DNA from 4 places in the Roseateles sp. GW821-FHT09H10 genome. Region 1 is predicted to be linked to each of the others. Evidence: predicted binding sites of a transcription regulator. Region 1 holds the regulator's gene; each other region holds the start of a gene.
The links. The regulator FNR, encoded in region 1, switches genes on or off when oxygen is low (the NO sensors DNR and NnrR bind a similar motif). The targets are predictions, from matches to a motif close to TTGATNNNNATCAA.

Region 1 (7,261 bases):
CTGCTGCGCGTGCTGCAGGAGCGCATGGTGAGACCCGTGGGCAGCAACGAGGCGGTGGCGGTGGACGTGCGCGTGCTGTCGGCCACCCACCGCGACCTGGACCTGGCGATGGCCGAGGGACAGTTCCGCCCCGACCTCTACTACCGGCTCAATGTCGTCAAGCTCAGCCTGCCGCCGCTGAGCGAGCGCCGCGAGGACATCGCCCTGCTGGCCCAGCATTTCCTCAGCACCCTGGCCGAGCGCCACCGCAAGCCGGTGCGCGGCTTCGCGCCGGATGCGCTTGAGGCCCTGGTGACGGCGCCCTGGCCGGGCAATGCGCGCCAGCTCTACAACGTCGTCGAGCAGGTCTGCGTGCTGGCCACCGGCGCCCTGGTGCCGCTGGCCCAGGTGCAGCGCGCCTTGCAGATGCCTTCGGCGGAAGTGCTGAACTACCAGCATGCCAAGCAGCGCTTCGAGCGCGACTACCTGAACCGGCTGCTCAAGCTGACCTCGGGCCACGTGGCCGAAGCCGCGCGGCTGGCGGACCGCAACCGCACGGAGTTCTATCGCCTGATGCAGAAGCACGGCCTGGATCCGCAGCTCTTCCGCGACGACCCCCTAGGCGGAGCGTCGGATTCTGGCGACAGGAAACTGTCCGGTGAATCAAGCACTTAGGGCGGACGGACGGCAGCCTGTCGCCGTGCGGCGACAAAACCATGCCGCGGGACGGCCGCGAAGGCGGGATCTGCCGTGGCTGGCAGCGCCAAGTCGTTGATGTCATTGATGAATCAGGAGCTGGCACACCCCTTGCGCTAAGCCGGTCGTGGTGCCGACCGGCATCGCGTTTGATTCAAGCATCCTCAGGAGATCTGCATGCAACAAACCACCCGCCTCGTCCGTCTGCTGTCCGCCGCCCTGGTGGCAAGCGCCGCATCCGCGGCCTTCGCCGCCGACCCCGCACCGGCCCAGCAGGTCGCCCAGGCCCAGCCCGCCGCCCCGGAAGCCGCCGTTGCGGCCCAGGCTGCCCTGGCCCTGCAGCAGGACAAGGATCTGCAGGCCCTGCCGCTGACTGTCAGCAGCACCGCCGCCGGCGTCATCGTCGTCAAGGGTGCGGCGCCCAGCGCCGAACTGGCCCAGAAGGCCGTCAAGCTCGTGCAGGCCGTGCCGGGCGTGAAGGAAGTTCGCAACGAGATCAAGGTCGGCTGAAGCGCCAGCCCCCTGATCCCGTCAGGCCCCGCGCGCCCCCGCGGGGCCTTTTTGCGTCAGCAGCGACTGTTGTTGACGAGGGCCTGCAGGCCGGGCTGGTCCAGGACGCGCAACTGGCGCTGCTTGACCTCCAGCAGCCCGTCGTCCTGGAACTTGGAGAAGGTGCGGCTGACGGTCTCGAGCTTGAGGCCGAGGTAGCTGCCGATCTCCTCGCGGGTCATGCGCAGCACCAGGCTGGACGGCGAGAAGCCGCGCGCCTGCAGGCGTTGCGTCAGGTTCAGCAGGAAGGCCGCCAGCCTCTCCTCGGCGCGCATATTGCCGAGCAGCAGCATGACGCCATGGTCGCGCACGATCTCGCGGCTCATGATCTTGTGGAACTGGTGCTGCAGCACGCTGAACTCGCGCGACAGCTCCTCCAACTGGCCGTAGAGAATGACGCAGACGGAGGAGTCCTCCAGCGCGACCGCGTCGCAGTGGTGGCGGTCGCTGCTGATGCCGTCCAGGCCGAGCAGCTCGCCGGCCATCTGGAAGCCGGTGACCTGGTCGCGGCCGTCCTCGCTGCCGACGCAGGTCTTGAAGAAGCCGGTGCGCACCGCATACAGCGCCTCGAAGCGCTCGCCGTTGCGGAACAGGTGCTCGCCACGCGGCACGCTGCGGCGCTTGCTGACCAGGCCGTCGAGCTGATCCAGCTCGCTGGCGTTCATCCCCACCGGCAGGCAGAGCTCGCGCAGATTGCAACTGGCGCAGGCGACCTTGAGCGGCTCGATGGCGGGGAAGGGGCTGCCGACCAGGCTGGGCGTTGTGGGCAGGCTCATCGCTTAGGGCAGAGGGGAGGTCAGCATGGTGCCCATTCTTGAATGCACATCGAGCACTGTCCTTGATATTGATCAAGGCCGCTTGAAACGCCGCTGGGCACAGTGCGGGCATGGCTGCCGTTTCCGACAAGACCCTGGACTCCGACCTGCTCGACGCCAACATCCGGCGCCACGACGCTGCCGGCCCGCGCTACACCTCCTACCCGACCGCCGATCGCTTCGTCGAAGCTCATCAGGCCGCGCAGCATCTGCAGGCCTTGAGGCAGCGCGGCGCGGCCCAGCCGCTGTCGGTTTATGTGCACATCCCGTTCTGCGAACAGCTTTGCTATTACTGCGCCTGCAACAAGATCATCACCCGCCACCATGAGCGGGCACTGCCCTATCTGGAGCGCATGGGCGTCGAGATGGATCTGGTGGCCGAGGCCCTGGGCGGTATGGCGCCGGTGTCCCAACTGCATCTGGGCGGCGGCTCGCCGACCTTTCTGTCCGACGCCGAACTGAGCCAGATGATGGCCATGCTGGGGCGCCACTTCAGGCTCCTGCCCGGCGCGGAGCTGTCCATCGAAGTGGACCCGCGCACCGTTGATGCTGCGCGCCTGGCCCATCTGCGGTCGCTGGGCTTCAATCGCCTGTCCTTCGGCGTGCAGGACTTCGATGCCGGCGTGCAGAAGGCGGTGCATCGGGTTCAGCCGCTGGAGTCGGTCGCAGCGCTGACGCAGTCGGCGCGTGAACTGGGATTCGCGTCCCTCAGCGTCGACCTGATCTATGGCCTGCCGCTGCAGACGCCTGCGAGCTTCGCCCGCACCATCGCCCAGGTGGCAGAGCTGCGGCCCGATCGCATCGCGATGTATGCCTATGCCCATCTGCCGCAGCGCTTCAAGCCGCAGCGGCGCATCGTCGCCGAGTTACTGCCGCCGGCCGGTGACAAGCTGGCCATGCTGTCGGGCGCCATCAGCGCCCTGCTCGGCGAGGGCTATGCCTATATCGGCATGGACCATTTCGCGCTGCCGGGCGATCCGCTGGCCATCGCCAAGCGCCAGGGCTTGCTGCACCGCAACTTTCAGGGCTACTCGACGCAACCGGATTGCGACCTGGTCGGCCTGGGGGTGTCGGCCATCAGCCGCGTCGGCGCCACCTATGCGCAGAACGCCAAGACCCTGGCGGAGTACGAGGACGCGCTGCGCCAGCGCCAGCTGCCGGTCCAACGCGGCCTGGCCCTGACACGCGATGACCTGTTGCGCCGCGCCGTCATCATGGCGCTGATGTGCCAGGGCCGGCTGGAATTCGAGTCCATCGCCGCGTCCCATCTCGTCGACGTCAATGCCTATTTCGCACCCGAGCTGGAGCGCCTGGCGGTGCTGGCCGCGCAGGGGCTGGTCGTGCTGGAGTCCGGCGCCATCCAGGTCACGCCGCTGGGCTGGTATTTCGTGCGCGCCATTGCCATGGTGTTCGACCGCTACTGCCAGGCCGACGCCAGCCGCGAACGTTTCTCCAAGATCATCTGATGGCGCTGGACGCGGCCCTGATCGCGTCGGCCACGCTGATGGGCCTGGCCGGCATGCCGCACTGTGCCGCCATGTGCAGCGCGCCCTGTGCGCTGGCAGGCGGGCGGCGCCCGGCGAAGCTGTTGCTCGGCCGGGTGCTCGGCTATGCGGCCGGCGGCGCGGCGGCGGCGGCCTCGGCCGAGTGGCTGGCGCGAAGCTCCCAGGGCCTGGCGCTGCTGCAGCCGGCCTGGGCCCTGCTGCAGTCGGCCCTGCTGCTGCTGGGCATCGTGCTGCTGCTGCGCGGCCGCATGCCGGTCTGGCTCGGCGCGCTGAGCTGGCGGCCGCAGCCCCGCCATGCCTTGGCCACCGGCATGGCCTGGGTGGTCATGCCCTGCGGGCTGCTGCATGCGGCCCTGCTGCTGGCGGGCCTGTCCGCATCGATGGGCAGCGGTGCCCTCGCCATGGCCGGCTTTGCGCTGGCCAGCACGCCAGGTCTTGCCATCGGCCCGCTGTGGCGGGCCAGGCTGCTCAAGCGCGGCGATGACGGTGGCATGCTGGCGCTGCGGCTGGCGGGCCTGGCGCTGGCGGCCGGCGCGGCCTGGGCCCTCGCGCATGGGGTTTGGCAGAGGCTCGCGGTGGCCTGCTGACGTGGCCATAAACTCGCCGGGTCCTGTTTTCCCGTCCCGTCTCGTCTCTCGCGGAGCCCACAAGTCATGTCGCAACACATCAAGGTGCCTGAAGGCGGCCAGAAGATCACCGTCAACGCCGACTTCTCGCTGAATGTGCCGAACCACCCCATCATTCCCTATATCGAGGGTGACGGCACCGGCCTGGACATCACGCCCGTCATGCTCAAGGTGGTGGATGCGGCCGTGGCCAAGGTCTATGGCGGCAGCCGCAAGATCCACTGGATGGAGATCTACGCCGGCGAGAAGAGCACCCAGGTCTATGGCCCCGATGTGTGGCTGCCGGAAGAGACGCTGCAGGCTGTCAAGGACTATGTCGTCTCCATCAAGGGCCCGCTGACCACGCCCGTCGGCGGCGGCATCCGCTCGCTGAACGTCACGCTGCGCCAGGAGCTGGACCTCTACGTCTGCCTGCGCCCTGTGCAGTATTTCGAAGGCGTGCCCAGCCCCGTGAAGGAGCCCCACAAGGTCGACATGGTCATCTTCCGCGAGAACTCGGAAGACATCTACGCCGGCATCGAGTACGAGGCCGAGAGCGACAAGGCGAAGAAGCTCATCAAGTTCCTGCAGGACGAACTGGGCGTCAAGAAGATCCGCTTCCCCGACACCTCGGGCATCGGCGTGAAGCCGGTGTCGCGCGAGGGCACCGAGCGCCTGGTGCGCAAGGCCATCCAGTACGCCATCGACAACAACAAGCCCAGCGTGACCATCGTGCACAAGGGCAACATCATGAAGTTCACGGAAGGGGGCTTCCGTGACTGGGCCTATGCGCTGGCCCAGAAGGAGTTCGGCGCCGAGCCCATCGACGGCGGCCCGTGGTGCAAGTTCAAGAACCCCAAGACGGGCAAGGACATCACCATCAAGGACAGCATCGCCGATGCCTTCCTGCAGCAGATCATCCTGCGCCCGGCCGAATACAGCGTCATCGCGACACTCAACCTGAACGGCGACTACATCTCCGACGCGCTGGCCGCCCAGGTCGGCGGCATCGGCATCGCTCCGGGCGCCAACATGAGCGACTCCATCGCCATGTTCGAGGCCACCCATGGCACGGCGCCCAAGTACGCAGGCAAGGACTATGTGAACCCCGGCTCCGAGATCCTGTCGGCCGAGATGATGCTGCGCCACATGGGCTGGACCGAGGCGGCCGACCTCATCATCACGGCGATGGAGAAGGCCGTGCTGAGCAAGAAGGTCACCTATGACTTCGCCCGCCTGATGGACGGCGCGACCCAGGTGTCCTGCTCCGGCTTCGGCCAGGTCATGATCGACCAGATGGAGTGAGGCCGCGCCCGCCATGGCGGGCCACCCGTCTAACGCCTAGACTCTGAGCATGCCGGACTACGCCAACACCTATGTGGCCGAAGAGCAGCTCCTCCTCTACGAGGGGGCGGACTTCGACGAGGTGGTGCTGGCCGATCGGGCCGGCGCGCGTGGCGCCCAGGTGTGGTGCTGGACCCGCCGCGAGACCGACCTCGACAAGGCGACGTGGCTGCGGCTCATCGTCGCGGTCGACGACAAGGATTCCGCCGCGACGGTGGAAAGGGTGCGCGGCGCGCTGAAGCCCCACCCGATTCCCGACCCTTTTCGCAAGCCGCTGCCGCATTGAGCGGCGCCCAAAAGGGAAACCCCGGCGTGAGGCCGGCGCCCAAAAAGGAAAACCCCGGCGGAAGGCCGGGGTTTGGGGGCGCTTCGTGGTGCTTCACTCGGCGTCCGGAAGGGGGCATTGCAGGAGGTCAACGCCTGGTATCAGACTGTATGAAATAAATCAGTCCGTTGGCTTGCTGTTGGATTACGGACTTCACCTGAGCGTGAAAACCCGACGCTGCTGCTAGACAAAAAAAGGGGCGCCGCCGGCGCCCCTGGTTTTTTGACCGCGCTGGATCAGCTGGCCAGCGACTGCAGCGCGGCGTTGAAGGTGGCGCTGGGGCGCATGACCTTGTCGAGCTTGGCGGCGTCGGGCAGGAAATAGCCGCCGATGTCGGTGGGCTTGCCCTGGACTTCCTTCAGCTCGCCGGCGATCTTGGCTTCGTTGGTGGCCAGCGTCGCGGCCAGGGCCTTGAAGCGGGCGGCCAGGTCGGCGTCCTCGGTCTGCTCGGCCAGGGCCTGGGCCCAGTACAGCGTCAAGTAGAAGTGGCTGCCGCGGTTGTCAAGCTCACCCGTCTTGGCGCTGGGGCCCTTGGCGTTGTCCAGCAGCTTGCCGGTGGCGGCGTCCAGGGCCTTGGCCAGCACCTTGGCCTTGGCATTCTGGGTCTTGATGCCGACGTCTTCCAGGCTCACGGCCAGGGCCAGGAACTCGCCCAGGGAGTCCCAGCGCAGGTGGTTCTCTTCCACCAGCTGCTGCACATGCTTGGGGGCCGAGCCGCCGGCACCCGTCTCGTACATGCCGCCGCCGGCCATCAGCGGCACGATGGACAGCATCTTGGCCGAGGTGCCCAGCTCCATGATGGGGAAGAGGTCGGTCAGGTAGTCGCGCAGGATGTTGCCGGTGGCGCTGATGGTGTCCTGGCCGCGGATGACGCGCTCCAGCGTGTAGCGCATGGCACGGACCTGGCTCATGATCTGGATGTCCAGGCCGGTCGTGTCGTGCTCGTGCAGATACATCTTGACCTTGCGGATCAGCTGGGCCTCGTGGGGGCGGTAGCTGTCCAGCCAGAAGACGACCGGCATGCCGGAATTGCGGGCGCGGTTGACGGCCAGCTTGACCCAGTCACGGATGGCGGCATCCTTGCACTGGCACATGCGCCAGATGTCGCCCTGCTCGACTTCCTGGCTCAGCAGCACCTCGCCCGTTTCCAGGTCGGTGATGTTGGCGGTGCCGGCTTCGGTGATCTCGAAGGTCTTGTCGTGCGAGCCGTATTCCTCGGCTTGCTGGGCCATCAGGCCGACGTTGGGCACCGTGCCCATGGTCTTGGGGTCGAAGGCGCCATGCCATTTGCAGAAGTTGATGATCTCCTGGTAGATGCGGGCGAAGGTCGACTCGGGCATCACGGCCTTGACGTCCTTCAGGCGGCCATCGGCGCCGTACATCTTGCCGCCGCTGCGGATCATGGCGGGCATGGAGGCGTCCACGATGATGTCGTTGGGCGAG
Region 2 (7,261 bases), on a different contig from region 1:
CCGTCTTCGGTGCGTCGGACCGGCCCGGCCGGGTCGGCACCACCGTCTGGCGCAATCTGCTCGGTGCCGGTTTCAAGGGCGCCCTCGCCCCCGTGAACCCGAGGCTCAAGGAGCTCGACGGCGCGCGATGCTTCGCCGAAGTCGCCGAATTGCCCTTCGTGCCGGAACTGGCCGTGCTGTGCACGCCAGCAGACACCATCGCACCCCTGGTCGAGCAGCTCGGCGCTTTCGGCACGCGGGCGGCCATCGTCGTGACCGCCGGCCTCACGACGCAGCAGAAACAGGCTGCGCTGGACGCCGCGCGGCCACACACGCTGCGGCTGCTGGGGCCCAACTGCATCGGCCTGCTCAGCCCCCACCTGGGCCTGAACGCCAGCTTCACCCAGGCCAGCGCCCTGCCTGGCGAGCTGGCGCTGGTGTCGCAGTCGGGCGCCCTGCTGACGGCCGTGCTGGACTGGGCGAACGCCGAACAGATCGGCTTCTCCCACCTGATCTCCCTGGGCGAGCACATGGACGTCGACTTCGGCGACCTGCTGGACCACCTGGCGGCGGACCGACGCACGCGCGCCATCCTGCTCTATATCGAGTCCATCAACTCGCCGCGCAAGTTCATGTCGGCCGCGCGCGCCGCCGCGCGCACCAAACCGGTCATCGTCGTCAAGGCCGGCCGCGCACCGGCAGGCATGCAGGCAGCCGCCTCGCATACCGGGGCGCTGGCGGGCGAAGACTTCGTCTTCGACGCAGCCATACGCCGGGCCGGCATGCTGCGCGTGGACACGCTGCAAGATCTCTTCATTGCCGCGCAAACGCTGGCGCGCTTTCGCGACAACCCCAGCCGCGAGCTGATCGTGATGACCAATGGCGGCGGAGCCGGCGTGATGGTGGCCGATGCGGCTTCCTCGCTGGGCGTCGCGCTGGCGCGGCCGGGTCCGGCCCTGATGCAGCGGCTCAACGCCGTGCTGCCGGCCAGCTGGTCGCATGGCAACCCCATCGACATCATCGGCGATGCGCCAGCGCAGCGCTATGTGGACACGCTCAAGGCCTTGTTCGAAGCGCCTGAGGCCGGCGCCGTGCTGTTCGTGCATGCGCCCACAGCCATCGTGCCCAGCGAGACCATCGCCCGCGCCTGCGCCCCGTTGATGGACGAGCACAGCGGCCGCGTGCTGAGCTGCTGGATGGGCGGCCACAGCGTCGCGGCGGCGCGTCGCATCTTCGAGGCGGCTGGCATCGCCGGCTACGAGACGCCCGAGGATGCGGTGCGGGCCTTCTCGCTGATGCAGACCTACCGGCGCAACCAGGCCACGCTGCGCCAGACCCCGAGCGCCAGCAAGCAGGCTGAGCCGGACCGCACCAAGGCGCGCGGCATCATCGAAGCTGCGATCGCGGCGGGCAAGGAATGGCTGGATGAGGTCCAGGCCAAGGCCTTGCTGGCCACCTATGGCATTCCCGTGGTGCCCACATTCCGAGCCGCCGCGTCGCCCCAGGCTGCCGCGCAGGCGGCTCGCCGCATCGACGGACCGGTGGTGCTGAAGGTGGTGTCCAGCGCCATCCTGCACAAGTCGGATGCCGGCGGCGTGCGCCTGGACCTGCGGGACGAGGATGCCGTGCTGGCCGCGGCGCAAGACATGCTGGCCCACCTGCAGCTCACGCGCCCCGAGGCCCCGGTCGAGGGTTTCAGCGTGCAGGCCATGGTGCGGCGTCCCCATGCCCAGGAACTGATCCTGGGCGCCCATGTCGACGCCATCTTCGGCCCGGTGCTGTTGTTCGGCCAGGGCGGCATTGCGACGGAAGTGCTGGGCGACCGGGCGGTGGCACTGCCGCCGCTGAATCGCACGCTGGCACGCGAGCTGGTGGAGCGCACCCGGGTGGCCCGATTGCTGGCGGGCTACCGCGGCCGCCCGCCGGCCCATCTCGATGCGCTGTGCGACACGCTGATCGCCGTCGCGCAGATGCTGGCCGACCTGCCGGAAATGGCCGAACTGGACATCAACCCGCTGCTGGCCGACGAGCGTGGCGTCGTCGCGCTGGATGCGCGCGTCCGCCTGTCCTCCACCGCCCCCTCGGGGATGGCGCGGTTTGCGGTGCGCCCCTACCCGGCCGAACTGATTCGCCCCCTGTACTGGCGAGGCAATACCTTGGTCATGCGACCGATCCGCCCCGAAGACGAGGCGCTGCACCGCGAATTCCTGGAGGCCTGCACCCCTGAAGACCTGCGCATGCGCTTCTTCCAGGCGCCACACGCGCTGACGCACGACGATCTGGCCCGCATGACGCAGATCGACTACGAGCGTGAGATGGCCCTGCTCATCGTCGACGAGCAGGCCCCGGGCAGCCCGGCCACGCTGGGCGTGGCCCGCCTGGTGCGCGACCCCGACAACATCAATGCGGAGTTCGCCCTGCTCGTGCGCAGCGACCTCAAGGGGCAGGGTATCGGGCGACTGCTGATGCAGGCCTTGCTGGACTACGCCGCGTCGCGCGGCACCGAGCGCCTGGTCGGCTATGTCCTGCGCGAGAACAGCGCCATGCTGAACCTGCTCAAGCCCATGGGCTTCGACATCCGGCCCGATGGCATGCAGCCCTCGGAAACCCTCGTCGCGAGCCGCGCGGTGGCGCGTTGACCTGCGGCTCAGTCGGCGCGCTCGCCGGCGCGGCGCATGCGCGCCAGCCATTGGGCGGCATCGGCATCCTTCAATCCCTCCACCATGCCGACCAGGGTCTCTCGCACGGGCGCGAAGCCGACGAATCCGAGGATGTTGCGCTCCAGCGATTTGACGCTGTGCGCCCGGAAGTACCAGCGATAGACCAGGGCCGGCATGCCCATGGTCACGACAACCCGGGCCGAACGGCCCTTCAGCAACTTGACGCCCATCGAATCGGGGCCGGCCTTGCCGACCGCGAAGCCGGGGCGCGCCACCTGTTCGAGGAAGGCCTTGAGCAGGGCCGGCATGTCGCCCAGCCACAGCGGGAAGAACAGCGCGACGTGATCGGCCCACTGGATGTCCTCCTGGGCAGGCCGCAGCGCTGGCGGCACCGCGCCCTGCTCCCAGTCCTGCTTGCTGCGCAGCAGCGGAAAGTCAAGCTGGGCGACATCCACGCGCCGAACCTCGTGGCCGGCCTGGCGCGCCCCTTGCGCATAGGCATCGGCCAGCGCGTGGCAGAGGTGGCCGCCGTCCGCGTCGGGATGGCCGAGGATCAACAGGACATGGCGCTTTTGAGAGGTCATGGTGCCACCCTAGCTCGGCGCTCGCCCCCTGGCCTTGCGATGGATCAAGACCTTCGCGCAGATGCCTGCCGCTTCAGCGAACGCTGAGCAGCAGGGCCGCCTGAAGGATGGCGCGGCGCCGCACGGCGGGCGGCGCGTCGACGCCAAGGACATCGACCAGCGCCGCCGTCGGATGATCCTCGGTCGCCAGGCCGGCGAAGACGGGAATGGTGCTGCTCTTCGCGATCTGGCCCACCAGCGTGGCCGGGAGATGCTGGCATTCGACGGCGTCGTAAAGCCTGGCCAGCATCCGGGCCGTGGCGGCGATCTGCTGCGCACTGCTGTTCTCGTCGAGCCCCAGCTGGACACGGGACACATGCGCTCCCAGCGTGGTGGCGGCACGCAGGAACTCGCCCTCGCCCTCCGCGCCCCCGCGCGGCGACACGAACGCGAACTTCTTGCCCTGCAACAGCTTGAGTGCACTGTCGCCGAGCTTGGAGAGCGTCTGTGCCTGCCGGACCAGCGCGGCTGCGTCCTCAGGGCTGGAAAACTCGGCGCTTGTGGCGCCTTGACGGGCTTTTGAACACATTGAGCGCAAGCGTATCGACGCGTCATGCGCCGACATTGACCCAGGTCAACCCCGCCGGATCTGGCTTGGTGTTGTGAAGCGCCGTCACGGCCCGTTTACCGAGTGTTACGCAGTGCGACCGACTGGCGCCTGCCGTTGGCATCGGGTTGGCCGGCGCTGCCTAGCATCGTTTGCATCAAGCCAGCTTCACCGGAGCCCGAGATGCACACGACTTCACACCCTGCCTTCCAACGCGCCGACATCACGGCGCCGCGCACGCCCGACGGGTCCAGCGCAGCGCCCTCGCAGGTCCAGCGCATCGCCGATGGACTGAAGCTGCTGCAGGACGCGCTGAGCCCCACGCGCCGCATCGTGCACGCTGGCGACCTGCTGTACCGCAATGGCGAGCGCTTCGAGCATCTGCACGTGCTGAACTCCGGTTGCTTCAAGCTGCTCAGCGTGTCCGAGAGCGGCGACGAGCAGATCGTCGGACTGAAGTTCCGTGGCGACTGGCTGGGCTTCGGCGGCATCGCCAAGGGCAGCTATGCCTGTGACGCGATCGCCATGGACACGGCCGAAGTCTGGACCCTGCGCTATGACGCACTGCTGCGGGCCTGCGCCGAGCAGCCGCGCCTGATGGCCCTGTTGCACGAAGCCATGAGCAGCGAAATCATGCGCGACCGCGAGGCCAAGACGGCGCTTTGCACACTGCCGGCGGATGCGCGGGTCGCGACCTTCCTGCACGACTGGGCCGGCTCCCTGGCCATGCGCGGCCTGCGCACCGACCAGATCAGCCTGCGCCTGACCCGCGCCGAGATCGGCAACTACCTCGGCCTGACGCTGGAGACGGTCAGCCGGGTGCTGTCGAGGCTGGCCCGGGCCCGCCTGATCGCCTTCAACGAGAAGAGCCGCCGCGATATCTGCATCCCCGACTTCCATGCCCTGGGCAGCTTCAGCGGCCGCCCCGCAGCAGCCGGCCTGCACTGAGCAGAGCGCCCATCGAAGGCGACGCAGCGATCCAGGGAGAAGCCATGAATGCACAGCATCAAGATCCAAGCGCAACTTCACTGAACCCGGCGCCCGAAGGCCAATACGCCAGCCACCAGGCGACTTCACTGCGCCGCCTTGTGCCGCAAACCCCACAGGGACTCGCGGCCGCCTACGCGGCCTTCAGCCTGACATGGATCATCCTGTCGGACAAGCTGCTGCAGGCCGTGGCCTCCGACGTCGCGACGCTGACGGCCGTCAGCCAGGGCAAGGGCCTGGCCTTCGTGCTGGCGACCAGCGGGCTGATCTACTTCGCGGCGGCGCGCGGCCGCCAGACCCGCACCGCCGCGGCGCACCCCAGCGGCTCGGGCAACCTGCTCTGGGTGTTCGCCCTGCTGTCGGCGACGGTGGTACTCGCCAGCCTGGTCAGCTACGCCAGCTCGACCCACAAATCCTACGAGCAGCAGGTGGAGCATCTGCGCCGCGAGGCCGGCCTCAAGGCGGACATGGTGCAAGGCTGGGTCGAAAGGCGCACCGACGAAGCCCGGCAGCTCACCACCGACCCGCAGCTGCGCGCCGGCGTGCAGCGCTGGCGTCGCAATCCGGACGAAGCGCTGACCGCCGATATGCGCCGGCAGCTGCTCCTGCTGCTCGCCTCCTCGCGCTATGCCGACACGCTGCTGCTGGACGAACGGGGCCAGGTGCTGCTGGCGCCGGACGGCCGCGCACGGATGCTGGACTCGGCGACGTCGGCGGGCGCCCGCGAGGCGATGCAGCGCGGCCTGGTGTCCAGCAGCGACTTCCACGCCCAGGCGGGCGAGCCTGACAGCCTGCAGTTCGACCTGTACGTGCCGCTGCCCGGCACCGATGGCCGGCCCGAGACCGTGCTGCTGTTGCGCACAGCGCCGCACCGCACCTTGCTCCCCCAATTGCAGGCGGGCTCCGCCATCGACACCCCGGCAACCCTGTTCTTCCGCCCTGCCAGCCAAGGCCTGCTGGCGATTGGCGCGGACGGTTCGAGCGTGCCTCTCGCCGGGCCACGAGACCCCGCGGCCACCTCGCTGGCCGTCTTGGCCAGCACCCCTTCCCTGGCCGGCACGGTGCTGGACGGCCTGGGCGGTGGCAACGAGGCCCAGGCCGCCGTGGCCGCTCCGGTCCGTGGCTCGGCCTGGTATGTCGCCATGCAGGCGCCTCCCAGCCTGCTGCAGGGCGACGCCATGTCCGGCGCCGCCACCCTGGCCATCGTCAACATCCTGGCCGTGCTGGCGGCCGGGGCGGTCATCTACGGCGCCATGCAGCGCCGCGAACTGCAGGCGGCCTCGCGCATGGCGGCAGCCCATCAGGACAAGGAGCGGGCCTGGAAGATCGCCGAAGCGATCGCCAACAGTTCGACCGATGCCATCTTTGCCAAGGACCTGCAGGGCCGCTACCTGTTCGTGAACCGCGAGCTGTGCAAGGCGCTGGGCCGCACCCCGGAGCAACTGATCGGCGCAGACTTGGCCGGCCTCTTCCCGGCTGACCAGGTGCGACGTCTGCTCGAAGACGACACCGCCGTGCTGCGCTCGGACAGGCCCGTCTGCGTCGAGACTCGGTTGACCATGGCCGGCCGCGAGCGGGTCTACGCCTGCAACAAGGGTCGGCTCGTGGACGCTGAGGGTCGCACCATCGGCGTCTACGGCATCTCCAGCGACATCACGGAGCGGCGCGACCTGCAGCAACGCATGCGCCAGTGGTCGACGGTCTTCGAGGACATCCGCGACGGCGTCGTCATCACCGACCCGCTGGGCCATATCCAGTTGGTCAACCGGGCATTCACCACCATCACCGGCTACGCCAGCACCGAGGCGGTCGGCGCCAGCATGCAGTTGCTGCACTCCGGCCGGCACGACAAGGCCTTCTACGAGGAGATGTGGGCGTCGATGACCCAGACCGGCCATTGGCAAGGCGAGATCTGGAACCGCCGCAAGTCCGGCGAGATCTACCTCGAATGGCTCACCATCAGCGCCGTGCGCGAGGACGACGGCGGCGTCACGCACTACGTGGGCGTGTTCACCGACATCAGCCGCCTCCGGGACAGCGAGGCCCAGGCCGACTGGCTGGCCCACCACGACCCGCTGACGCGCCTGCCCAACCGCATGCTGCTGCAGAGCCATCTCGAGCAGGTCTTGCTCAAGGCCAGCCGCCACGAGAGCCGGGCGGTCGTCATGGTGCTCGACCTCGACGGCTTCAAGACCGTCAACGACAGCCTGGGCCATCCGGCCGGCGATGAACTGCTGGTCTGCGTCGCCGAGCGGCTGAAGAAGCGCCTGCGCCACACCGATTTCCTGGGTCGGCTCGGCGGCGACGAGTTCCTCGTCATCCTCGACGGCGGGTCGGGCGCCGACCGCATCGCCACCCTGGCCGGCGACCTGCTGGCCACGGTCGCAGCGCCCATCGCCCTGTCCTGCGGCCAGGACGCCTATCTGACGGCCAGCATCGGCATCAGCACCTTCCCGGACGACGGC
Region 3 (7,261 bases), on a different contig from region 1:
AAGTTCTTCTGGGGTCTGTCGCGCGACGGCGTGACGACCACCAACCGCAAGGACACGCTGAACCGCAAATACCTGATGCAGGCGGTGGACGCGTCGCTGAAGCGCTTCCAGCTCGAGCATCTGGACCTGATCTATTGCCACCGCCCCGATCCCAACACGCCCATCGAGGAGACGGTCTGGGCCATGAGCGACATCATTCGCCAGGGCAAGGCCCTGTACTGGGGCACCAGCGAGTGGTCAGCAGCAGACATCCGCGCCGCCTGGGATATCGCCGAGCGCCACCACCTGCACAAGCCCGTCGTCGAGCAGCCGCAGTACCACCTCTTCCACCGCCGCAAGGTCGAGCAGGAGTACGCCCGCCTGTACGAGGACATCGGCCTGGGACTGACGACCTGGAGCCCGCTGGCCTCGGGCCTGCTGACCGGCAAATACCGCGGCGGCATCCCGGCGGGCAGCCGCGGCGCGCTGGAGAACATGAGCTGGATGCGCGAGCAGCTGCAGGACAAGGCCAAGAATGACGCCGTCGGCAAGTTGAGCGAGATCGCCGCTGAACTGGGCTGCAACACCGCCCAGCTGGCCATCGCCTGGATCAACCGCAACCCGCGCGTGTCCACCGTCATCCTGGGTGCCAGCCGCATCGAGCAGCTGCACGACAACCTGGGCGCGCTGGCGGTCACGCCCAAGCTGACTGCCGAGGTCATCGAGCGTATCGACGCCATCGCCAAGCCCCTGGCGCAGTGATCATTCACGTTCTCTGAGGGCAAGACCCCTCCGGCAAGACCCAAATGCTGGCTGAGAATGCCAGGCATGAGGGTCTTGATAAAACAAGGGTGTGCAGCCCTGCTGCTTGCCATCGGGCTGGCTGGCGCGGCGCAAGCCGTCGTGCCACGCTTCGAACCCATCGGCGAGCCGGGGGCCGTGCGGGACAACGTCGTCTCCGCCCTGACCATCGATGCGCGCGGCCTGCTGTGGGCGGGCTCGCCCGAGGGCCTGCTGCGCTTTGACGGCTATGCCTTCCGCCGCTATCCGCTGGCCGGCCCCGACGGCCAGCTGCTGCCCGAGCAGTTCGTGCGCGCCATGCTGCCCGACCCGCGCGGCTGGATGTGGGTGGCCGCCGGCAACAGCGGCCTGGTGCGCCTGGATCCGTCCACCGGCCGCTGGGACCGCTGGGCCCGCGACGGCAAGTCGGCCGACGACACCGCGCCCGCCGCCAATACCGTGCGCACCTTCGCGCTGGAGAAGGACGGCACGCTGTGGATTGGCGGCAGCGGCGGCCTGGACCGCTTCGACGTCAAGACCCAGCGCTTCACCCACCACCGCGGCAAGGAGGACGGCCTGCCCGACCCGCGCGTGCAGACCCTGCTCGTCGACCGCCAGGGCACGCTGTGGATAGGCACCTGGCGCGGCCTGGCCCGCAAGGCCGTCGACGGCCCCATCGAGACGCTCAACGTCGGCCTCGGCGACCAGCTCGTCACGCTGATCAGCGAGTCACTTGACGGCCGCATCATCATCGGCACGGCCCAGGGCCAGCTGCGCGCGCTGTCGCCCCAGGGCCAGGCCCTGCCCTTCAGCCCCGGCGCCACGCCGGGCGCCAGCTCGGGCGTCTGGCCGGTCATGGCCATGGCCCAGCCCGATCCCGACGAGCTGTGGTTCGGCGACGCCTCCGGCCTGTCGCGCCGGCGCGCCACCGATGGCGCCCTCATCGAGCGCCTGCCCGCCACCGGCGCCGGCACCGCGCCGCGCAGCGATGTGCGCGCGCTGCTGCGCGACCCCTCCGGCACCATCTGGGCCGGCAGCTATGGCGGCGGCCTGATGCGCCATGTGCCGTCGCTGCCGGGCCTGTCCATGGTGCGCGAGGCCATCGGTTCCGTCTCCGGCGGCCTGGACGTGCGCAGCATCCTGCAGCTGGACAACGGCGAGATCTGGCTCGGCACCCTGGCCGGCGGCATCGAGCGCCGCGACCGCCAGCTGATGCCCCTCGGCGTCGTCGCCCAGGGCGGCGGCGGCCTGCCGCCGGGCCGGGTCAACGCGCTGGGCCAGACCAAGGACGGCACCGTGTGGGTCGCCATCGACACCCAGCTGCTGCGCTTCGATGCCCAGGGCCGCTGGAAGGAGACGCTGCGCAGCGGCAATGCCGTGCCGCGGCGCTTCCATGCCGGCGAGGACGGCTCGCTGTGGATCGCGACGCTGGACGGCCTGATGCGCTGGTCGCCCGAGCACCCACAGATGCGCGCCATCCCGACGGCCGGCCTGGTGGGCGGCACCGGCGAGGTCAATGCCTTCGCGGCCCTGCCCGACGGCAGCCTGTGGGCGGGCGGCGCGGCCGGCCTGTTCCGCGTCGCCAAGCCCGGCGCGGACGAACCGGTGGCCGAATGGGTGGAGCCCAAGGGCCTGACCGGCCAGACCGTGCTGGGCATGGCCGTCGACCTGGCCGGCCGCCTCTGGGTGGACACCGGCACCGGCCTGCACCGCCTCATCGACAGCGACGGCAAGAAGGCGCGCTTCGAGGTCGTCGGTGCGTCGGACGTCGGCGGGGCCTTCGGCGCCAACCTGCTGTTCGACAAGCAGGGCCGCGTCTGGTCGCAGCGCAACATGTTCGACCCGCAGAGCGGCGAACGCCGCGAGTTGGGGGCGGCCGACGGCGCCGACCTCGGCACCGGCTGGTTCCGTGCCTACGCCAAGCTCGACGACGGCCGCATGCTGTTCGGTGGCGCCCGCGGCCTGCTCGTCATCGATCCCGACCGCTTCGCGCCCTGGACCTACAAGCCGCCGCTGGTCGTCTCGGAACTGCGCGTCGACGGCGAGGAGCGCCCGCTGCCCAGTGGCGGCGCCGATGTCGTGCTGGCGCCCGGCGAGCGCGGCCTGAGCCTGGCCTTCGCCTCGCTGGACTACAGCCAGCCCAGCCGCAACCGCTACCGCTACCGGCTGGAGGGTCTGGACAGCGCCTGGATCGATGCCGGCATCCTGGGCCGCACGGCGGCCTACACCAACCTCGCGCCCGGCCACTACCAGCTGCGGGTGATGGGCAGCAACCGCGACGGTGCCTGGAGCGTCAACGAACTCAAGATCGGCATCGACGTGCGCGCCGCCTGGTGGCAGACACGCTGGGCCCTTGCCCTGGCCGTGGTCGCGGCCGTCAGCCTGGTGGCCCTCATCGTGCGCATGCGCACCCGACTGCTGCTGCGCCACCGCCGCGTGCTGGAGCTGCGCGTGCAGGAGCGCACCGAGGCGCTGGAGGCCGCCACGGCGGCGCTGACGGCCAAGTCCATCGAGCTGGAAGAAGCCAGCCTCACCGACCCCCTGACCGGCCTGCGCAACCGCCGCTTCCTGGACCGCCAGATGCCGGCCGACGTCGCACTGGCCCTGCGCCATTACGAGCAGCCCGCCGGCACCCTCGTCACCGCCGACCAGGACAGCGAGCAGGACCTGCTGTTCTTCCTCATCGACATCGACCACTTCAAGCGCATCAACGACGCCCATGGCCACATGGCCGGCGACGCCGTGCTGGAGCAGATGCGTGGCCGTCTCGAGCAGGTCTTCCGCGCCACCGACTACCTGGTGCGCTGGGGCGGCGAGGAGTTCCTCATCGTGGCCCGCGGCACGCCGCGCCGCCGCGCCGCCGAGCTGGCCGAACGCGCCCGCCAGGCCGTCAGCGCCCAGCCCTTCGCTCTGGACGGCGGCCTGCGCCTGCCGCTGACCTGCTCGGTCGGCTTCTCGGCCTTCCCGCTGTGCGCCGGCCTGCCGCGCGCCCTGGACTGGCATGCCGCCATCGACCTTGCCGACGCGGCGCTCTACGAAGCCAAGGACACCGGCCGCAATGCCTGGGTCGGCCTGCTCGACGCGCGTGCCGCCAGCGAGGACGAACTGCGCCAGGACGTGCGCCGCCCGCTGGACAGCTGGGCGGCCAGCGGCCGGCTGACGCTGCTGCGCTCGGGGCGCGGCTGAGCGGGCCCGCTACGCAACCGCCTGCGGCGTCGTGGCCGGCCCCCACCCAAAAGGTGGCGGCAACGCCGCCAGGATGCGCTGCCTGAGCGGCGCATAGGCTTCGTCCACGGGCTGCCCTGTGCGCGGCGCCAACGGGTCCTGGTGGCTGCCAAAGGCCTCGTCGAGTTCGGCCCAGTCCGCGGCGCTGAAGCAGCGGGCTGCCTGCGGCAGGATCTCGGTCTCCTCGCGCTTCATGTGGCGCAGATAACGCGCCGAGTACACGCGCAGCTGCTGCTCGAACTTGTCCCGCCGCGCCTCGCCCATCTGCTCCCAGGCCAGCAGGCTGTGCTGCAGCTCGCGGATGGCGCGCTCGCCCTGGGCGTGGTCGGCTTCCAGCTCGTCCAGCACCTCGCGCAGCTGCGGTGCCAGCGCGCGCAGCTTCGGAAACAACAGCTCGCTTTCCTTTTTGTGATGCAAGCGTTCGGGGAATTCATCGACATAGAACAGCATGGCCCGCAGCGCGCCGAAGTCGGGAGGCGTGCGGTCGCGGCGCTGGGCGGCCAGCAGCATCGGCAGGGTGCGCAGCATGGCCGCGAGGGCGTCGTGCTCGGCGCGGATGACGCGCACGGCCAGGGGCATGGGCATGGCTGACATTCGTCCAGCGTCGCGCCTAAAAGGGCAAGTGGTATTGCGCTGGATCAAGGCCCGTCCAGGCACCCCCGTAAAATCCCGGGTTTTTGCCCTCCAGCCCAAGAAAGCCCCGGCCATGACCGCAACGACCGCCTCCCCCACCCTCATGGCCAACGCGATCCGCGCGCTGGCGATGGACGCCGTGCAGGCCGCCAATTCCGGCCACCCGGGCGCCCCCATGGGCATGGCGGACATCGCGGTGGCGCTCTGGGGGCGTCATCTGAAGCACAACCCGGCCAACCCGCACTGGGCCGACCGCGACCGCTTCGTGCTGTCCAACGGCCACGGCTCCATGCTGATCTACGCCCTGCTGCACCTGACGGGCTATGAGCTGCCCATCGAGGAGCTGAAGGCCTTCCGCCAGCTGCACAGCAAGACGCCCGGCCACCCTGAAGTGGGCATCACCGCCGGCGTCGAGACGACGACGGGCCCGCTGGGCCAGGGCGTCACCAACGCCGTCGGCCTGGCCCTGGCCGAGAAGCTGATGGCGCGCGACTTCAACCGCGAAGGCCACACCGTCGTCGACCACCATACCTATGTCTTCCTGGGCGACGGCTGCCTGATGGAAGGCATCTCGCACGAGGCCGCGGCACTCGCCGCCTCCTGGAAGCTGAACAAGCTGATCGCCATCTACGACGACAACGGCATCTCCATCGACGGCCAGGTCGCGCCCTGGTTCGGCGACGACACCGCCAAGCGCTTCCAGGCCTATGGCTGGAACGTCATCGGCCCGGTGGACGGCCATGACGTGGACGCCGTCGACGACGCCATCGGCAAGGCCAAGCAGAGCAAGGACATGCCCACGCTGGTCATCGCCAAGACGGCCATCGGCAAGGGCTCGCCCAACCGTGCCAATACAGCCAAGGCCCACGGTGAGCCGCTGGGCGCCGAGGAAATCAAGCTGACCCGCGAGGCCATCGGCTGGACGCATGAGCCCTTTGTCGTGCCGCCCGAGGTCTACACCGCCTGGGACCACAAGTCCGCCGGCGACCGCGCCGAGAGCGAATGGGATGTGCGCTTCGACGCCTATGCCGAAGCCCACCCCGAGCTGGCCGCCGAGTTCCAGCGCCGCATGGCCGGCGTGCTGCCCGCCGACTTCGCGCAGATCGCCGTCGACGCCGTCGTCAAGGCCCATGCCGAGGCCCAGACCGTCGCCAGCCGCAAGGCCAGCCAGCTGGCCCTGGAAGCCTTCACGCTGAAGCTGCCCGAGATGCTGGGCGGCAGCGCCGACCTGACCGGCTCCAACCTGACCAACACCTCCAGCACGCCGGCACTGCGCGTGGCTGCCGACGGCACGGCCAACAACGGCCGCCACATCAACTACGGCGTGCGCGAATTCGGGATGGCCGCCATCATGAACGGCATCGCCCTGCACGGCGGCTTCATCCCCTATGGCGGCACCTTCCTGACCTTCAGCGACTACAGCCGCAACGCCATCCGCATGGCCGCGCTGATGAAGACCCGCGTCATCCACGTGATGACCCACGACTCCATCGGCCTGGGCGAAGACGGCCCCACCCACCAGTCCATCGAGCATGTCGCCTCGCTGCGCCTGATCCCGGGCCTGGACGTCTGGCGCCCGGCCGACACGACCGAGACCGTCGTCGCCTGGACCATGGCCCTGGGCAATGCCCAGCGCCCCAGCCTGCTGGCCCTGTCGCGCCAGAACCTGAGCTACTCGCCCAAGACCAATGTCGACGAGATCGCCAAGGGCGCCTATGTGCTGGCCGAGCCGGCCAAGGGCAAGGCCCAGGCCGTCATCATCGCCACCGGCTCCGAAGTGCAGCTGGCCATGGCCGCCAAGGCCCTGCTGGCCGAGCAGGGCGTGAAGGTGCGCGTCGTCTCCATGCCGTCCACCAATGTCTTCGACCGCCAGGACAAGGACTACAAGAAGACCGTGCTGCCCAAGGGCTTGCCGCGCGTGGCCGTGGAAATGGGCGTCAGCGACTTCTGGTGGAAGTACGGTGTGGATGCCGTCGTCGGCATCGATACATTCGGTGAATCCGCGCCGGCCGGCGTGCTGTTCAAGCACTTCGGCTTCACGCCGGAGAACGTTGCCGCCACCGTCAAGGCGGTGCTGAAGAAGAAGTGATGCCGCTGCTCCCTCCTGGCCGGGCACGGCCAGGGAGTGAGTGATGTGGAAATGCCGGGCCGCGCTTGCGGCCCTTTTCTTTTCGTGCGTGGCAGGTGCCCAGGCGGAGCCGACCGGCAACTGCCTGAAGTTGCCGCCGCTGAAGATGCCCTTCGGCCTGAGCTGGTCCAAGGCGGCGAAGTTCCATGCCGATGTCGAGCCCGCGGAACAGCTTGCCGGCCCGCTCAAGGTGAGCGTGATCCATTCCAGTTTTCCTGAGCGGGGCACGGAGTACCTTGTGCAGCATCTGAGGGCCGGACGCTGGACCTGCGCCGACAAGCCTGGCGCCGCTCAGCGGCTCGCGCAGCAATGGGAGTACGTGCCCGGCTCGCGAACCCAGTTCTCCCAGCCCAGGGTGACGCTGCAGCGTTTCTTCGAGATGGTGAAGGACGTGCCGGGAACCCGGGTGGATTTCAATCTCGACGACATGGGCTGCCCCATGGTCGTCAGATGGCAATCCTTCCGGCCGGTGGCGGCCAATCGGGCCGGGCTCCTCTACCGCACTGCCAGTCCGCA
Region 4 (7,261 bases), on a different contig from region 1:
TGCAGCCGAAGGTGACGTGCAGGCCGTGCGTACCGACCAGCGTGAAGAAGCTGGACAGGAAGGCGCTGCGCTGCGGGCCGGCGCCCTCGTGGATGAGGTGGTGGAACTCGTAGAGCTCGATGCCCAGAAAGCCCAGGCCGAGCAGGCCGGTGACGGCCAGCCAGGCCAGCAGCAGGCCCTTCTTGCGGGCCTGCATCGCGATCATCGCGAAGCCATAGGTGATGGACGAGAACAGCAGCAGGGCCGTGTTGACGGCCACCAGCGGCAGGTCGAACAGGTCGGCGCCCGAGGGGCCGGCCGCGTAGGAGCGGCCCAGCACGGCGTAGACGGCGAACAGCACCGCGAAGATGAGGCAGTCGCTCATCAGGTAGAGCCAGAAGCCCAGCATGGTGCTGTTGGGCGGATGGTGCTCGCCGCTGTGGTCGTAGTAGAGCGGCGTGCCGTTCACATGGGTGGCAATGGTGGCGGACATGTCAGAGCTCTTGCGGTCAGGCGGCCAGCGCACGGGTGCGCTCGTCCTCGATGCGGGTCACCGCATCGGCCTTGATGTGGTAGTCGCGGTCGTAGTTGAAGGTGTGCACGATGGCAGCGATGACGGTGGCGGCGAAGGCAATGCCGGCGATCCACCACATATGCCAGATCAGCGCGAAGCCCATCAGCGTGGCCAGCATGGCGATGACGAAGCCGGCGCCGGTGTTCCTGGGCATGTGGATGTCGACGAAGCCCTTGACCGGGCGCTCGGCGCCGCGCTGCTTCATGTCATACCAGGCGTCCATCTCATGGGCGATGGGCGTGAAGGCGAAGTTGTAGTCCGGCGGCGGCGAGGACGTGGACCACTCCAGCGTGCGGCCGCCCCAGATGTCGCCCGTCGTGTCGCGCAGCTCCTTGCGGCGCATCACGCTGACGGCGATCTGGATCAGGAAGGCGCCGATGCCCAGGGCCACGACGCCCGCGCCGATGGCGGCGATGACGAACCAGATCTGCAGCGACGGATCGTCGAAGTGGCTGACGCGGCGCGTGATGCCCATGAGCCCAAGCACATACAGCGGCGTGAAGGCCAGCCAGAAGCCGATGAACCAGCACCAGAACGAGACCTTGCCCCAGAAGGCGTCCAGGCGGAAGCCGAAGGCCTTGGGGAACCAGTAGTTGATGCCGGCGAAGACGCCGAACACCACGCCGCCGATGATGACGTTGTGGAAGTGGGCGATCAGGAACAGGCTGTTGTGCAGCACGAAGTCGGCCGCCGGCACGGCCAGCAGCACGCCGGTCATGCCGCCCACCGTGAAGGTGATCATGAAGCCCACCGTCCACAGCATGGGCACCTCGAACTGGATGCGGCCACGGTACATCGTGAACAGCCAGTTGAAGATCTTGGCGCCCGTCGGGATCGAGATGATCATCGTCGTGATGCCGAAGAACGAGTTCACGCTGGCGCCTGAGCCCATCGTGAAGAAGTGGTGCAGCCAGACGAGGTAGGACAGGATGGTGATGACGACCGTGGCATAGACCATGGACGCGTAGCCGAACAGCTTCTTGCGGCTGAAGGTGGACACGACCTCGGAGAACACGCCGAAGATCGGCAGGATCAGGATATAGACCTCGGGGTGGCCCCAGATCCAGATCAGGTTCACGTAGAGCATGGCGTTGCCGCCAAGGTCGTTGGTGAAGAAGTTGGTGCCGAGGTAGCGGTCGGCGGTCAGCAGCGCGAGGGCCGCGGCCAGCACGGGGAAGCTGGCGACGATGAGCACGTTGGTGCACAGCGACGTCCACGTGAAGACGGGCATCTTCATCATGGCCATGCCCGGCGCACGCATCTTGATGATGGTGGCGATCAGGTTGATGCCCGACAGCGTCGTCCCCACCCCCGCGATCTGCAGTGACCACAGGTAGTAGTCCACCCCGGGGTCAGGGCTTGCGAGGATGCCCGACAGCGGCGGGAAGGCCAGCCAGCCGGTCTTGGCGAACTCGCCGACGAACAGCGAGATCATGATCAGGATGGCGCCGCCCACCGTCATCCAGAAGCTGAAGTTGTTCAGGAAGGGGAAGGCAACGTCGCGCGCGCCGATCTGCAGCGGCACGACATAGTTCATCAGGCCCGTCACGAAAGGCATCGCGACGAAGAAGATCATGATGACGCCATGGGCCGTGAAGACCTGGTCGTAGTGATGCGGCGGCAGGAAACCGGCGTTCTCGCCGAAGGCCATGGCCTGGTGGGCCCGCATCATCAGCGCGTCGGCAAAGCCGCGCAGCAGCATGACCACGCCGAGCAGCATGTACATGATGCCGATCTTCTTGTGGTCGATGCTGGTGATCCAGTCGCGCCACAGGTGGCCCCAAAGCTTGAACTTCGTGATCAGGAAGAAGACGAAGAGGCCGCCCAGCGCGCAGGCGATGAAGGTGGCCACGAGGATGGGCTCGTGGATGGGCAGGGCATGCAGGCCCAGCCGGCCAAAGACCGGGTGGAGCTCTTCGGGGTAGACAGGAGCGGTCATCGGCTTCTCTTACTTCTTCTGCGCGACGGCGGTGGCCGCGTCGGTCTCGATGGGCAGGCCCAGCGGATTGGTCGGCGTGCACAGGGCAGCGACGACGGTGCGGTCGCGCTTGCCGCCCTCGGCATCGCGCCATGGGCTGCTCATGGTGCTGGCCAGGCCGCCCTTGCCGGCACCGCCGGCGGCGTCGATGGCCATCATCTGGCTGACGCACATCTTCTTGCCGTCGACGCAGCGGTCGACGATGGCGCCCCACAGCCCCGGCTCGACGCTGGCGTAGCGGCGCACGGCCTCCTTGGTGCTCGGCCGCTCCAGCTTGAGGTAGTCCTCACGCGTCAGCTTGGCGCCGCCCGCCTTGTTGCCTTCGACCCAGCGCGCGAAATCCGCGTCGTTCAGGCCGTGGAACTTGAAGCGCATGTCCGAGAAGCCGGCACCGCTGTAATGGGCCGAGATGCCGTCATAGACGCCGGCCTTGTTGATGACGGCGTGCAGCTGGGTCTCCATGCCCGGCATGGTGTAGATCATGCCGGCCAGAGCGGGCACGTAGAAGGTGTTCATCACGCTGGTGGACGTGAGGCGGAAGTGGATGGGGCGGTCCACCGGCGCGGCCAGCTCGTTGACGGTGGCGATGCCCTGCTCGGGGTAGATGAACAGCCACTTCCAGTCCATGGAAACGGCGTAGACCTCCAGCGGCTTCACGCCGGCGACCAGGGGCTTGTCCTCGGCGATGCGGTCCAGCGGGCGGAAGGGGTCGAGCTTGTGGGTGCTGATCCAGGTGATGGCGCCCAGGGCGATGATGATCAGCAGCGGCGCGCCCCAGATGACGAGTTCCAGGCGGGTGGAATGGTCCCAGTCCGGCGCATAGGTCGCCTCGGGGTTCGATTGCCGGTAACGGAAGGCAAAGAACAGCGTCAGCGCGATCACCGGGACGATGATCAGCAGCATCAGCAGCGTCGAGGTGACGATGAGCTGCGCCTGCTGGTTCGCGATGTCGCCGTGGGGCTTCATCACGATCCAGTCGCAGCCGGACAAAGCGAAGCTGGCTGACAAAACCAGGACGCATGTGAGGAGAGACTTGTTGGGGTACATCCTGAGAGGCGCGCGAGGGTTAACGATCTTGCGGGCAGCGACGGAATGTAAGTTGATTGAGGTAAATCAACGATTGGACATTTTGTCCAAGGCACAGACGGAGACAAGCCCGAAATGGCAGTTGCAGGTAGTACCTTCCCTAGCCCCCAATCCGGTCCGCTGACCACCCGGACGGACGAGGATCTGGCCCCCGGCGATATCGCGGTGGGCGTCATCATCGGCCGCGCGTCCGAATATTTCGACTTTTTTGTCTTCGGCATCGCCTCGGTGCTGGTCTTCCCCCAGGTCTTCTTCCCCTTCGCCGACAGGCTCACCGGCACCCTCTACGCCTTCCTGGTCTTTGCACTGGCCTTTGTCGTCCGACCGGTCGGCACCTTGATCGGCATGGAGATCCAGCGCCGCTTCGGCCGCTCGACCAAGCTGACCGCCGCCCTCTTCCTGCTCGGCTGCTCCACCGTCGCCATGGGGCTGTTGCCCGGCTTTGCCGAAGCCGGCAGCACCGCCATCCTGCTGCTGGCCCTGTGCCGCGTCGGCCAGGGCCTGGCCCTGGGCGGCTCCTGGGACGGCCTGCCCTCGCTGCTGGCGCTGAACGCCCCGCCCGACCGCCGCGGCTGGTACGCCATGCTGGGCCAGCTGGGCGCCCCTCTGGGCTTCTTCGTGGCCTCTGGCGTCTTCCTGTACGTCTACACCAGCCTCGACAGCAAGGACTTCCTGTCCTGGGGCTGGCGCTTCCCCTTCTTCACGGCCTTCGCCATCAACGTCGTCGCGCTTTTCGCCCGGCTGCGCCTGGTGGTCACGCACGAGTACGAGAAGCGCATGGAAGAGCATGAGCTCGACCCCGCCCATCTGCACGAACTGCTGCCGGCCCAGGGCCATCACATCGTCATCGGCGCGTTTGCCGCCCTGGCCAGCTACGCCCTCTTCCATCTGGTGACGGTCTTCCCGCTGTCCTGGGTGGCCCTGTCCGACCCGCAAGGCATCGACGACTTCATCAAGATGGAGCTGCTGGGCGCGGCCTTCGCCGCCGTCGCCATGCCCATGTCGGGCCTGATCGCCGACAAGATCGGCCGGCGCAGCTACCTCGGCAGCATGGCCATCGCCATCGGCGTGTTCGCCGTGTTCGCGCCGCTGATGCTGGGCGGCGGCAAGCCCGGCCAGGCGGCCTTCATCCTGATCGGCTTCGTGCTGCTGGGCCTGTCCTACGGCCAGTCGGCCGGCTCGGTGACGTCCAACTTCCTGCCCCACTTCCGCTACACCGGCGCGGCGCTGACGGCCGACATGGCTTGGCTGTTCGGCGCCGCCTTCGCACCCGTGGTGGCGCTGTATCTGTCGTCGCACTTCGGGCTGATCACGCTGACGGCGTACCTGATGTCGGGCGCGCTGTGCACGCTGGTGGCGCTGAGGGTGAACAAGCAGCTGCAGGCGGCCGCGGTGGTCGAAGACTGAAGCAGATCGCACCAAGTAGAAAGCGGGCTCCGGCCCGCTTTTCTTTGCCCCAACAGTTTCCAACTTTGGAAAGTTTCAATACACTTAGCCGCACTGGAAACTGATTGAGTCCACCATGTCCCTGACGCTGCACTACCACCCGCTGTCCTCCTACTGCTGGAAGGTCCTGATCGCGCTCTACGAGAACGACACGCCCTTCGAGGCGCGCGGCGTCAACCTCGGCGACCCGGACGCGCGTGCGGCCTATGCGGCGCTGTGGCCCACGGCCAAGATTCCGCTGCTGGTCGACGGCGAGCGCGTGCTGCCCGAGACCTCGGTGCAGATCGAATACCTGGACTGCCGCCACCCCGGCCCGGTGCGCCTGCTGCCCGAGGACTTCGACGCCCAGTTGCAGGTACGCCTGTGGGACCGGCTGTTCGACTGCTATGTGATGACGCCCGCGCAGCGCTATGTGGCCCAGTTGCTCAGGCCCGAGGCCGACCGCGATCCCATCGCGATGAGCGCCGTCGTCAATGAACTGGGCCAGGCCTATGACCTCATCGAGAGCCGCATGGGCGACGACCCCTGGGCCGCCGGCGAGGCCTTCTCCATGGCCGACTGCGCAGCCGCGCCGTCGCTGTTCCACGCGGCCATCATCCGCCCCTTCTCGCCCGGGCATGTGAGGCTGTCCGCCTACTTCGAACGCCTGCTGGCCCGGCCTTCGGTCTGGCGCTGCATCGTCGAGGCCCGCCCCGTCTTGAAGTACTACCCGCTGCGCCATGCCCTCCCCGCACGCTTCCTCGCCGACTGACGGGCGCCTGGACCGCCTCTTCGTCGCGCTCGCCGACGGCAACCGCCGGGCGATGGTGGATCAGCTCGCGCGCGGGCCGGCGTCGGTGACCGACCTCGCCAAGCCTTTGGGCATCGCCCTGCCCTCGGCGGTCAAGCATCTGGCGGTGCTGGAGGCCGGCGGCCTGGTGGCATCGGACAAGGCAGGCCGCGTGCGCACCTATCGCATCGCGCCAGATGCCTTCAGCGGGCTGGAGGACTGGGTGGCGCAGCGCAAGGCGCAATGGCATCGCCAGTTCGACGCCCTCGACGCCCTTCTTCAAGAACAGGACGACAAGCCATGACCGCTGCCGCCCACACCAGCTTTGTGCTGGACCGCCGCTTCAAGGCCTCGGCCGCCCGCGTCTTCGCCGCCTGGGCCGACCCGGCCACCAAGCAGCGCTGGAACGACTGCCATGCCGAGACCGGGGCGACGGAGTTCAGCATGGACTTCCGGCCGGGTGGGTTCGAGATCTATCGCAGCCGTCTGGACGACGGCACGCCGCTGGCGGTCGACAAGGTGTTTCTGGACATCGTGAAGGACGCGCGCATCGTGTTCGCCTACTCGATGACGATGGGCGGCCGCGCGCTGTCGGCGTCGCTGGTCACGGTGGAGTTCGCGGACGGCGCTTCAGGCTCGACGCTGAAGCTGACAGAACAGCTCGCCTACCTCGACGGTCATATGGACATCGCGCAGCGTCGGCGAGGCACCGAAGAGGGCCTCGACCGCCTGCTGCTCGAAGTCGACGCGGCTTAGCCGAGAGCCTTCCGCGCGTTCTGGAACATGCGCAGCCAAGGGCTGTGGGCGCTCTTGTCGCCCGAGGTCCAGCTCATCAGCACATTGCGGAAGACGCGCTCCGGATGCGGCATCAGCGCGGTGAAGCGGCCGTCAGGCGTCGTCACCGAGGTCAGACCACCAGGGCTGCCGTTGGGGTTGAACGGATAGGCCTCGGTCGCCTGGCCGTGGTTGTCGACAAAGCGCATGGCCTTGATGACCTTGCTGGCATCACCCTGGCGAGCGAAGTTGGCAAAGCCTTCGCCGTGGGCAACGGCGATGGGCACGCGGCTGCCGGCCATGTCCTTGAAGAAGACGCTGGGCGAATCCAGCACCTCGACGAGAGCCAGGCGGGCCTCGTACTGCTCGCTCTGGTTGCGCGTGAAGCGCGGCCAGGCGTCGGCGCCCGGGATGATGGGGGCCAGCGCCGCCAGCATCTGGCAGCCATTGCAGACGCCCAGGGCCAGCGTGTCCTTGCGCGAGAAGAAGGCACGGAACTGCTCGGTCAGCACCGGGTTGAACATGATGCTGCGCGCCCAGCCTTCGCCGGCGCCCAGGGTGTCGCCATAGCTGAAGCCGCCGCAGGCGACGAAGGCCGCAAAGCCGTCCAGCTTGACCGCGCCGGACTGCAGGTCGCTCATGTGCACGTCGAAGC

Region 2: AC07OY_RS26575 (ornithine carbamoyltransferase) is a predicted target of FNR. The motif match lies at 3,827-3,840, and genes of this name have one in related genera.
Region 3: AC07OY_RS09800 (hemerythrin domain-containing protein) is a predicted target of FNR. The motif match lies at 4,613-4,626, and genes of this name have one in related genera.
Region 4: cyoA (ubiquinol oxidase subunit II) is a predicted target of FNR. The motif match lies at 3,635-3,648, and genes of this name have one in related genera.

What each region holds. Positions count from the first base shown of each region.
Region 1 is NZ_JBWKOB010000001.1:1,391,937-1,399,197, forward strand. Features, by position in the region: gene AC07OY_RS06465 (sigma 54-interacting transcriptional regulator) at 1-654, shown strand, start outside; gene AC07OY_RS06470 (BON domain-containing protein) at 853-1,185, shown strand; gene fnr (fumarate/nitrate reduction transcriptional regulator Fnr) at 1,242-2,000, opposite strand; gene hemN (oxygen-independent coproporphyrinogen III oxidase) at 2,111-3,505, shown strand; gene AC07OY_RS06485 (urease accessory protein UreH domain-containing protein) at 3,505-4,131, shown strand; gene icd (NADP-dependent isocitrate dehydrogenase) at 4,198-5,454, shown strand; gene AC07OY_RS06495 (hypothetical protein) at 5,504-5,779, shown strand; gene AC07OY_RS06500 (NADP-dependent isocitrate dehydrogenase) at 6,055-7,261, opposite strand, start outside.
Region 2 is NZ_JBWKOB010000007.1:118,199-125,459, forward strand. Features, by position in the region: gene AC07OY_RS26565 (bifunctional acetate--CoA ligase family protein/GNAT family N-acetyltransferase) at 1-2,618, shown strand, start outside; gene AC07OY_RS26570 (NAD(P)H-dependent oxidoreductase) at 2,627-3,223, opposite strand; gene AC07OY_RS26575 (ornithine carbamoyltransferase) at 3,297-3,791, opposite strand; gene AC07OY_RS26580 (Crp/Fnr family transcriptional regulator) at 3,993-4,757, shown strand; gene AC07OY_RS26585 (putative bifunctional diguanylate cyclase/phosphodiesterase) at 4,802-7,261, shown strand, end outside.
Region 3 is NZ_JBWKOB010000002.1:409,943-417,203, reverse strand. Features, by position in the region: gene AC07OY_RS09810 (potassium channel beta subunit family protein) at 1-741, shown strand, start outside; gene AC07OY_RS09805 (diguanylate cyclase) at 808-3,945, shown strand; gene AC07OY_RS09800 (hemerythrin domain-containing protein) at 3,955-4,569, opposite strand; gene tkt (transketolase) at 4,691-6,706, shown strand; gene AC07OY_RS09790 (hypothetical protein) at 6,750-7,261, shown strand, end outside.
Region 4 is NZ_JBWKOB010000005.1:269,529-276,789, forward strand. Features, by position in the region: gene cyoC (cytochrome o ubiquinol oxidase subunit III) at 1-472, opposite strand, end outside; gene cyoB (cytochrome o ubiquinol oxidase subunit I) at 489-2,492, opposite strand; gene cyoA (ubiquinol oxidase subunit II) at 2,502-3,578, opposite strand; gene AC07OY_RS22440 (MFS transporter) at 3,693-5,024, shown strand; gene AC07OY_RS22445 (glutathione S-transferase family protein) at 5,140-5,814, shown strand; gene AC07OY_RS22450 (ArsR/SmtB family transcription factor) at 5,783-6,136, shown strand; gene AC07OY_RS22455 (SRPBCC family protein) at 6,133-6,588, shown strand; gene purL (phosphoribosylformylglycinamidine synthase) at 6,585-7,261, opposite strand, start outside.